2 regions of the Streptomyces sp. NPDC049627 genome follow, and region 2 is predicted to be linked to the other one. Evidence: riboswitches for the same ligand, from Rfam matches in the RefSeq annotation. Region 2 holds a riboswitch; the other holds the start of a gene.
What was found. A riboswitch is a leader RNA that binds a small molecule or an ion and turns the genes downstream of it on or off. The one in region 2 is predicted to bind glycine.
Positions count from the first base shown of each region.

Region 1 (4,914 bases), on a different contig from region 2:
CACATTGGCGTACTCGGCGCCGAACAGCTCCTTGATCCGGTCGATGGCGATCTGCTCGGCGACGTCGACGTGCTCACAGCCGCCGTAGTAGCGGCGGCCCGGGTAACCCTCGGCGTACTTGTTCGTCAGCACCGAACCCTGCGCCTCCATCACCGCGAGCGGCGCGAAGTTCTCGGAGGCGATCATCTCCAGGGTGGACTGCTGGCGCTCCAGCTCGGCGTCGAGCGCGGCGGCGATGGCCGGGTCGAGCTCGTGCAGGGGCGCATTCAGAAGCGACTTGTCAGACATAGGGGGATACGACTCCTCAGCCGGCGGTGTGGGCGTCGTACTCGTCGGCGGAGAGCAGGTCGGCCGGCTCCTCCGTGACGCGTACCTTGAACAGCCAGCCGCCCTCGAACGGGGCGGAGTTCACCAGCGACGGGTCGTTCACCACGTCCTCGTTGACGTCGGTGACCTCGCCGGTGACGGGGGAGTACAGGTCGGACACCGACTTGGTCGACTCCAGCTCGCCGCAGGTGTCACCCGCGGTCACGGTCGAGCCGACCTCGGGGAGCTGGGCGTAGACGACATCGCCGAGCGCGTTGGCCGCGAACTCGGTGATGCCGACCGTCGCGACGCCGTCCTCGGCGGTCGACAGCCACTCGTGCTCCTTGCTGTAGCGCAGCTGCTGGGGGTTGCTCATGGCCTGAATTCTCCTGTACGCGCGGGAGTGGTGATGAATGGGGGACTACTCGAAACGTGCGTGAGCAGCGGAAATGTGTGCAGGGTCACGCAGGGACCGCTGCCAGTCTCTCCGCCCGGCGCTCGTTCTGCCGCTTCTGGCGCTACTTCTGCCGCTTGTAGAACGGCAGCGCCACGACCTCGTACGGCTCGTGGCTGCCGCGGATGTCCACGCCGACCCCGGCCGTGCCGGGCGCCGAGTGCGCGGCGTCGACGTACGCCATGGCGATCGGCTTGCCCAGCGTGGGGGAGGGCGCACCCGAGGTGACCTCGCCGATGACCTCGCCGCCGGCCACGACCGGGTACCCGGCGCGCGGGACGCGACGCCCCTCGGCGACCAGGCCGACCAGGACGCGCGGCGGGTTCTGAGAGGCGCGGGCGGCTGCCTCCGTGAGCGCCTCGCGCCCGACGAAGTCGCCCTCCTTCTCGAACTTCACCACCCGGCCGAGCCCGGCGTCGAAGGGCGTGAGGGAGGTCGACAGCTCATGCCCGTACAGCGGCATGCCCGCCTCCAGGCGCAGCGTGTCCCGGCAGGACAGGCCGCAGGGGACCAGGCCGACGCCCTCGCCCGCCTTGGTCAGCGCCTGCCACAGCTCGACGGCGTGCTCCGGCTTCACGAACAGCTCGAAGCCGTCCTCGCCGGTGTAGCCGGTGCGGGCGATGAGGGCGGGCACGCCGGCGACGGTGCCGGGCAGGCCGGCGTAGTACTTCAGGCCGTCGAGGTCGGCGTCCGTGAGGGACGCGAGGATGCCGGGGGACTCCGGACCCTGCACGGCGATCAGAGCGTACGCGTCCCGGTCGTCGCGGACCTCGGCGTCGAAGCCGGCGACCCGCTCGGTCAGCGCGTCCAGCACGACCTGGGCGTTGGAGGCGTTGGCGACGATCATGTACTCGGTGTCGGCGAGCCGGTAGACGATCAGGTCGTCGAGGATGCCGCCGTCGGCCTGGCAGATCATGGTGTAGCGGGCGCGGCCGACGCCGACCGAGGCGATGTTGCCGACCAGGGCGTGGTTGAGGAAGGGGGCCGCCTGCGGGCCGGTGACCGTGATCTCGCCCATGTGCGAGAGGTCGAACAGGCCGGCCTTGGTGCGCACGGCGTTGTGCTCGTCGCGCTCGGAGCCGTAGCGCAGCGGCATGTCCCAGCCGGCGAAGTCGGTCATCGTCGCGCCGAGCGACCGATGCAGGGCATCGAGCGCGGTATGACGGAGTGGGGTACTGCTCATCGGACGGTCGTCTCCCAAGGCAGGACGGGCGAGGTCGTTCCTCCCCATCTGTCATCGGAACCTGAGAGGTTCGCCGAGACCGCCACGGGGACGATCCGGCTTGCACCTTGGGTGGAGCCACTGGAGAGCGGCTCGCTTTTCAGATGTGCCTCGCCCGCGCGGTAACGGGGCCTGAGAGATTCAAGGGAGGGACTTGCTCCTTCGGCGTCCCAGCGATGCACTGCTGGGAACTCTCCCGCGCGGATTCAAACGGCCGGTATGCAGTTGGCGCGGACATCATTGCATGCCGGGCGCGGCTGCGGCAGGGCCGTGTCTGTAACCGGCTTGTGGCAGTAAGCGAACGAAAATGCGAGAGATCCTCCATTACCTTCTCTTTACGCTCAGTGGGGAAGGGACTCCTGACCCCGGAGGAGGACGATGACGGTGAACCGCACCACGGCGTACGCGACGACCTCGGGCATCGCGCTGCCCAAGCAGTCCGCGGCCCCCGCTGCCGAGGCCCGCGGCACGCTCCCCGCGCCGGTGGTCCGCGACCTGCGCGAGCGCTCCGGCCGCAGCCCGCACGCCCTGCTCTTCGGCCCCAAAGACCTCGTCGTGGTCACCGGTCTGCCCGGCAGCGGCAAGTCCACGCTGATGGAGCGGACGGTGAAGGGCATCCGCATCGACTCCCAGGACACCCGGGACCACTGGGACGCCCGCATGCCCGGCTTCCTCCCCTACGCCGTGTACCGCCCCCTGGTCCGCCTCGCGCACTACGCCGGACTGCGCCGCGCCCTGCGCTCCGGCGAGGGCGTCGTGGTGCACGACTGCGGTACGCAGGCCTGGGTGCGTGCCTGGCTGGCCCGCGAGGCCCGCCGCCGCGGCGGCGCCCTCCACCTGCTCCTGCTCGACGTCACCCCGGACGCCGCCCTGGAGGGCCAGCGAGAGCGCGGCCGCGGCGTCTCCCGCTACGCCTTCCTGCGCCACCGCAGAGCGGCCGCCCGTCTGCTCCGCTCCGTGGAGAAGGGCGACCTGCCCCAGGGCTGCGGCTCGGCGGTGCTGATGGACCGTCCGGCGGGGGACGTGCTGCGCCGGATCGGGTTCACGGGCTGAGCGACCCCGGGGCCTGCCCGGCCCCGGACCTGCCCCGCCCTGGACTTGCCGTGCCCCGGGCCTGCCCCGCCCTGACACCGGATAGCCTTTTGGACCACAGACGTGGTTCACAGCAGGCGGTCAGACAGATGGACATCCCAGCGGATCTCCCCGCGGACTTCCCGGCACAGACACACCTCCACCCGCACGGCGGCTGGCCCGGCAACGAGCTGGAGGAGGTGCTCTCGGCCTCCCTCGGCCTGCCGTCGGCGGGCGGCCGGATCATCGAGGTGCTGGGCCGCAGCTTCGTCTGGGTTCCCCTGCCCAGCGGCGGCGGCCCGCACAGCGGCCCGCTGGACCTGCCCACCATGGAGATCGAGGGCCAGGCGTACGTCCCGGTCTTCAGCTCCGAGGAGCAGTTCCGCCAGGTCGTCGGCTCCCACATGGCGTACACCGTCGCCCCCGCCGTGGAGTTCGCCCGCGGCCTGCCCCCACAGGTGGGCATCGCCGTGAACCCGGACGGCGTGGTCGGCGTTCCCCTGCCCCCGGCGGCGGTCGCCGAGCTCTGCCGCGTGAGCCGCACCCCGCTGGACGGCCTCAGCTCCGGGGGCCGCGTCAAGCTCTACGAACCCGACTGGCAGGACGACCCGGTCGACTTCCTCGCGGCGGCATCGGCCGAGTTCGCCGCAACCGGCGTCGTCGCCACGGCCCGCCGCTGCCTGGCAGCGATCGAGACGGCCGCCCCCGTGATGTTCATAGGCGTGGAGCTCTCCCAGTGGGAGGGCGACCTGCGCGCCGCCCCCACGGACGCCCTGGGGCGTGCTCTGGGCCGCGTCCCGGTCCAGTGGCCGGTCAACCTGGTCTTGTTGGACGTAGCCGAGGACCCGGTGATCGACTGGATGCGCCAGAAGGTCCGCCCTTTCTACCAGCGGGATCTCTAGACGCCGGTGAGGGGCAACGCCGTCAGGGGCGCGGGGAACTGCGCGACAAGCCACACACGACCCGCGGCCCGCAGACCACAATAGGTACCGAGCTCCAACCGGCTCTCCCAGCGGAGCGCCTAAGCTGGGAGCGAAAATCCATGTTTCCCGAAGGGGCGGTAAAGGTGAGCGCGAGCGGCACCACCTCGACCGGACAGGTCGAGCACATGCTGCGCCAGGTGACGCCCGGGCGCTACGACGCCTACGAGGCGCTCCTCCGCGCGCTCGCGACCCCGTCCTCCGGCCAGGTCTGGATGCTGCTGTGGCACGGCCAGGCCGGCTCCCCGGACGCCCAGTACGGAAACATGGAGGTCGACGGCCACGGCTACGCCCCGTGCGTCACCTCCGCCCAGGAACTGTCGGCCAGCGGTTGGAACCGCAGCTACGAGGTGGTCGACGGCGTCGACGTCGCCCGCACCCTCTACCCGGACCACTACGGCCTCTGGCTCAACCCGCACGCCCCGGGCGGCGGCGTCGGCATCCCCTGGCTCGACCTGCGCCGCATCGCCACCGGCCTGGACCGCCAGCCCGCCGGCCCGCTCCGCCTGTCGGAGCCCGGCATCGAGATCCCGCAGTTCTACGCCCTGCTCGCGCAGAACGCCCACCGCACCCCGGCCGTCCGCTCCCTGCGCCGCGCCTGGGTGCAGCCGGCGCTCGGTGCGCCGTATCTCGCCATCGGGCTCGACGTGTACGACACCTCCCCGCCCGCCGTGGACTCGGTGCGCTCGATGATGTCGCAGTCCATCGGCGCCGTACCGGACGGCCTCCCCGTCTCGACCGTGGCGATGTCCGACGAGTACGACCCGGTCGCCATGTGGATGCGCGCGAGCGCCCGCCCGTTCTACGACCGCGAGGCCCACGCCGCCGCTCCCGCGCAGGCTCAGGCGGCGGGCTACGGTTACCCACCGGCACAGGGCCGT
Region 1 covers NZ_JBITLW010000010.1:338,954-343,867, reverse strand. The annotation lists gene glyA (serine hydroxymethyltransferase) at 1-288, opposite strand, end outside; gene gcvH (glycine cleavage system protein GcvH) at 305-682, opposite strand; gene gcvT (glycine cleavage system aminomethyltransferase GcvT) at 825-1,943, opposite strand; glycine riboswitch at 2,093-2,191, opposite strand; gene ACIBU0_RS27935 (AAA family ATPase) at 2,361-3,035, shown strand; gene ACIBU0_RS27930 (enhanced serine sensitivity protein SseB) at 3,164-3,955, shown strand; gene ACIBU0_RS27925 (enhanced serine sensitivity protein SseB C-terminal domain-containing protein) at 4,120-4,914, shown strand, end outside.
Region 1: linked by a shared signal. The riboswitch ahead of gcvT (glycine cleavage system aminomethyltransferase GcvT) and the one ahead of gcvP (aminomethyl-transferring glycine dehydrogenase) in region 2 are both predicted to bind glycine.

Region 2 (4,914 bases):
CCCCGGCTTGGCAAGGCCCACCAGGGCGTTGAGGTTGGCCCCGTCGATGTACACCTGGCCCCCGGCCTCGTGCACCTGGGCACAGACATCGCCGACGTGCTCCTCGAACACACCGTGCGTCGACGGGTACGTGATCATCAGCACCGCCAGCTCGTCACGGTACTGCTCGATCTTCGCCCGCAGGTCCTCGACGTCGACCTCGCCGTCCTCGGCGGTCTTCACGACGACGACCTTCATGCCGGCCATCACGGCGCTGGCGGCGTTGGTCCCGTGCGCCGACGACGGAATCAGACACACGGTCCGCTGCTCGTCACCGTTGGCCCGGTGATACCCGCGTACGGCGAGCAGCCCGGCCAGCTCGCCCTGCGAACCGGCGTTGGGCTGCAGCGACACCTTGTCGTAGCCGGTGACCTCGGCGAGACGTTCCTCCAGCTCGCGGATGAGCGTCAGATAGCCCTGCGCCTGCTCGGCCGGCGCGAAGGGGTGCAGCTGCCCGAACTCCGGCCAGGTGACCGGCTCCATCTCGGTGGTCGCGTTGAGCTTCATCGTGCAGGAACCCAGCGGGATCATGCCGCGGTCCAGCGCGTAGTCCCGGTCGGCGAGCTTGCGCAGGTAGCGCAGCATCGCCGTCTCGGAGCGGTACTGGTGGAAGACGGGGTGCGTGAGGTACTCGTCGGTGCGCAGCAGCCCGTCCGAAAGCGCGTCCTCGGTCCGGTCGTCCAGCGCCTCGACGTCCCCCTCGACCCCGAAGGCCGTCCATACGGCGACCAGCTGGGTCCGCGTGGTGGTCTCGTCGCAGGCGACCGACACGTGGTCGGCGTCGACGAGCCGCAGGTTGACGCCGTTCTGCCGGGCCGCTTCGACGACCTCGGCGGCCTTCGCGGGCACGCGCACGGTCAGCGTGTCGAAATAGGAACCGTGCACGACCTCGACCCCGCCGGCCGTGAGCCCCGCGGCCAGGATCGTGGCGTACCGGTGGGTCCGCCGGGCGATGCCCTTCAGCCCCTCGGGCCCGTGATAGACGGCGTACATCCCCGCCATCACGGCGAGCAGCACCTGAGCGGTGCAGATGTTGCTGGTCGCCTTCTCGCGTCGGATGTGCTGCTCACGCGTCTGCAGAGCGAGCCGGTAGGCCTTGTTCCCGTCGGCGTCCACGGACACCCCGACGAGCCGCCCGGGCAGGCTGCGCGCGAACTTCTCGTGTACGGCCATGTAGCCGGCGTGCGGCCCGCCGAAGCCCATCGGCACACCGAACCGCTGGGTCGTCCCGACCGCGATGTCCGCGCCGAGCTCCCCGGGCGACTTCAGCAGCGTGAGCGCGAGCAGATCGGCGGCGACGGTGACGAGGGCACCGAGCTCATGGGCCTGCTCGATCACGGGCTTGATGTCCCGTACGACGCCGGAGGCACCCGGGTACTGGAGGAGCACGCCGTTGATCTCACGTCCGGCGATCTCGGCCGGGATGCCGTCGCTGAGGTCGGCGACCACGACCTCCACACCGGTGGGCTCGGCACGGGTCTCGATCACGGCGATGGTCTGCGGCAGCACATCCGCGTCGACCAGGAACAGCCCCCTCTTGTTCTTCCCCATGCGCCGGGACAGGGCCATGGCCTCGGCGGCGGCGGTCCCCTCGTCGAGCAGGGAGGCACCGGAGGTGGGCAGGCCGGTGAGCTCGGCCACCATCGTCTGGAAGTTCAGCAGCGCCTCGAGTCGCCCCTGCGAGATCTCGGGCTGGTACGGCGTGTAGGCGGTGTACCAGGCGGGGTTCTCCATGACATTCCGCAGGATCACCGGCGGAGTGAAGGTCCCGTAGTACCCGAGTCCGATCATCGAGCCCAGCACCTGATTGCGATCGGCGAGCGCCCGCAGCTCGGCGAGCACCTCGGCCTCGGTACGTGCCCCGGGCAGATCCAGCGAGTCGGCGTTCTTGATCACATCCGGCACCGCGGCGGCGGTGAGCTCGTCGAGCGAGCCGTATCCGACCTGGGCGAGCATCTTGGCCCGGGCCTCATGATCAGGGCCGATATGACGCTGCTCGAAAGGGATGCCCTGTTCGAGCTCGGAGAGCGGAATGCGATGGGCGGTCATTGCGGAGGCCTCCTGGTCTGACGCGACCTTCGAGGGGCACCACGGCGCGGGTACCCGGACGGCCTCCCCCTCTGTCATCTCAACCTGAGAGCTTCACCGGGTCACCTGAGGGTCACCGGCTTTCACCGTCGGTGAGAGCGGAAGCCGTCGACACCCGCCCTGCTTTCCAGAGTGACCTCGTCCGTGCGGTACGTGGGCCTGAGAGATTCCGGGGAGGATTTGCTCCTTCGGCGCCTCCGATGGTGTCCGGAGGACTCTCCCGCACGGGGTCAGCAGCCGCTAGCAAGACTACCAGCGGGGTCAACGCACGGTCTTTCGAGTGGCCGCACATCCGAATGTGCCTTTTCGTAGTGCTTACGGACGAGTTGCGACCAAGTGGAGGGCCCGTGCAGACCGACATCGATCCGCGCAACCTGATCGGCCGCAAGGCCTTCGACCGCAACGGCACCAAGATCGGCACCATCGACGAGGTCTACCTCGACGACGCGACCGGAGTGCCGGAATGGGCCGCGATACGCACCGGCCTCTTCTCCCGGGACGCCTTCGTCCCCCTGGAGCCCAGCGAACTGGTGGAGGGCAGCCTCCACGTCCCCTTCGACCGCGCCCTGATCAAGGACGCCCCCGACTTCGGCGTAGGCCGCCACCTCTCTCCCGAACAGGAGCTCCAGCTCTACCACCACTACGGCCTGGACGTGGCCGCTCCCCCTCCACTCCCCGACCGGGACTTCGGCAAACTGGCCGGCACGGAGACCCCGAACGACAAGGGCCCCCAGGCCCCGCACCCACACTCCCACCGCTGACGACGGCCAACGCCCCCCGACTTACGACCCCCCACAGCCGACGTCCGCTCCCCGGCGCGGCAACACACCCCCATCGGGGACACCGCCCACCCGACGCAGCTCCACCAAGCCGACACCCACCGACTTCACCCCACAGAGCTGCGTCCACCCCACCGCCGACCGACGCCCCCAACAGACCTCCGCTCGTCTCTCACGCACGGCATCCCGCACGCCACGCAGCTGCAGCCAGCCGCCACCAGCCACACGGCACCCTCTCCAAGCAGCCACAGCCCGCCAGGCCACCAGCCACACGGCACCCTCGGTAGCTGCAGCCCGCCAGGCCACCAGCCACACGGCACCCTCGGTAGCTGCAGTCCGCCGGGCCACCAGCCACGCGGCACCCGTAGCTGCAGGCAGTCGTGCCGCTGGGGCGGCACGGGTGGGCGCAGCGGCACCCCGCCAGCGCGGGCGAGCGAACCCAGCCTGGGCTCTCCCCAACGCCGGGCGAGCCACAGCGCCGGCACACCCACGCGCCCTACCCAGACACCGCAGGCGCCTCCCCCAAGCCCCCGCCCTTCGCCTCCGTCAGACCGACTTCCGCCTCACCGGCATCACTAACCCCAGCCCCACCAGCCCCAGTAACAGCCCCTTCGGACCTCCCCGCCACCAACGGCAACGGATCCGCCCCCTCCAACCCCGGATCGTCCACCCGAAACGTCCGCACCCGCCCCGGCTCCGACCCAGGCGTCTCGAACCGCACAGTCACCCGCCCAAGCCCACTCCCCTGCACCCACCCATGCCCGTACTCGACGTGCCGAACGTCATGCCCCGCAACCCACCGCCGCTCGACAGACACATCCCGCCGCTCCTCCGCAGCCTCCTCGTGCCCGCCCTCCTCTTCGGCGTACTCGCCCCGCTCCCCCGCCGCCCCCGCCGCCTCCGCGGCCCCCGCCGCCTGCGCGAACAGATCCTCCTGCGTGTAGTCGGCCAGCCCACTGACCCCAACCCCCAGCAACCGCACACCCCCCGTCGTGTCCACGGCATCCAGCAGCCGCGCCGCCGCCTCCCGCACCACGGCCGGATCATCCGTCGGCCCCCGCAGCGTCTCGGAACGCGTCAGCGTGGAGAAGTCGTACCGCCGCACCTTCAGCACGATGGTCCGCCCTGACAACCCCGCCCCCCGCAGCCGCCGCACACACCGATCGGCGAGCCGCTGCACCTCCAGACCCACCCGAACCCGATCGTGAATGTCCACGTCATACGTGTCCTCGACCGACACCGACTTGGCTTCCCGCTCGGCCACCACAGGCCGCTCGTCCTGCGCCAGCGCCATGGCGTGCAGGGCGTGCCCATGCGCCTTGCCGAGCAGCCGAACGAGCTCGTCCTCACCCGCCTCGGCGATTTCCTCGACCGTGTGGATCCCGGCCCGGCGCAGATGGTCCCCCGTCGCGGGCCCCACCCCCGGCAGGGTCCGCACCGACATCGGCCCGAGCAACGCCCTCTCGGTCCCCGGCTCGATCAGCACCAGCCCGTCCGGCTTGGCCTGCTCCGAGGCGATCTTCGCCAGCATCTTGGACGCGGCCAGCCCCACCGACCCCGCGAGCCCGGTGACCGCCCGTATGTCGGCGCGCAGCCGCGCCCCCACCAGCCGCGCCGACTCCGCGTCCCAGGCCGCTCCCCCGGCCTCCAGGTCCACGAAGGCCTCGTCCAGGCTCAGCGGCTCCACCAAGGGCGACAGCTCCCGCAGCAGCCCCATCACCTGCTCGCTGACGTCACGGTAGATCCCGAAGCGCGGCACGAGATACGCGGCATTGGGCGCCAGCCGGCGCGCCTGAGCCATGGGCATCGCCGAGTGGACCCCGAAGACCCGGGCCTCGTAGGAGGCGGTGGCGACGACGCCACGCGGTCCGAGCCCGCCCACGATCACGGCCTTCCCGCGCAGGCTCGGCTTGGATGCCTGCTCCACCGAGGCGTAGAAGGCATCCATGTCGAGATGCAGGATCGTGGGCGCGTTTCTCACATCTCCGATGCTGCCTCACGCCACTGA
Region 2 covers NZ_JBITLW010000011.1:367,215-372,128, forward strand. The annotation lists gene gcvP (aminomethyl-transferring glycine dehydrogenase) at 1-2,088, opposite strand, end outside; glycine riboswitch at 2,265-2,360, opposite strand; gene ACIBU0_RS29940 (PRC-barrel domain-containing protein) at 2,475-2,888, shown strand; gene ACIBU0_RS29945 (DNA polymerase IV) at 3,403-4,887, opposite strand.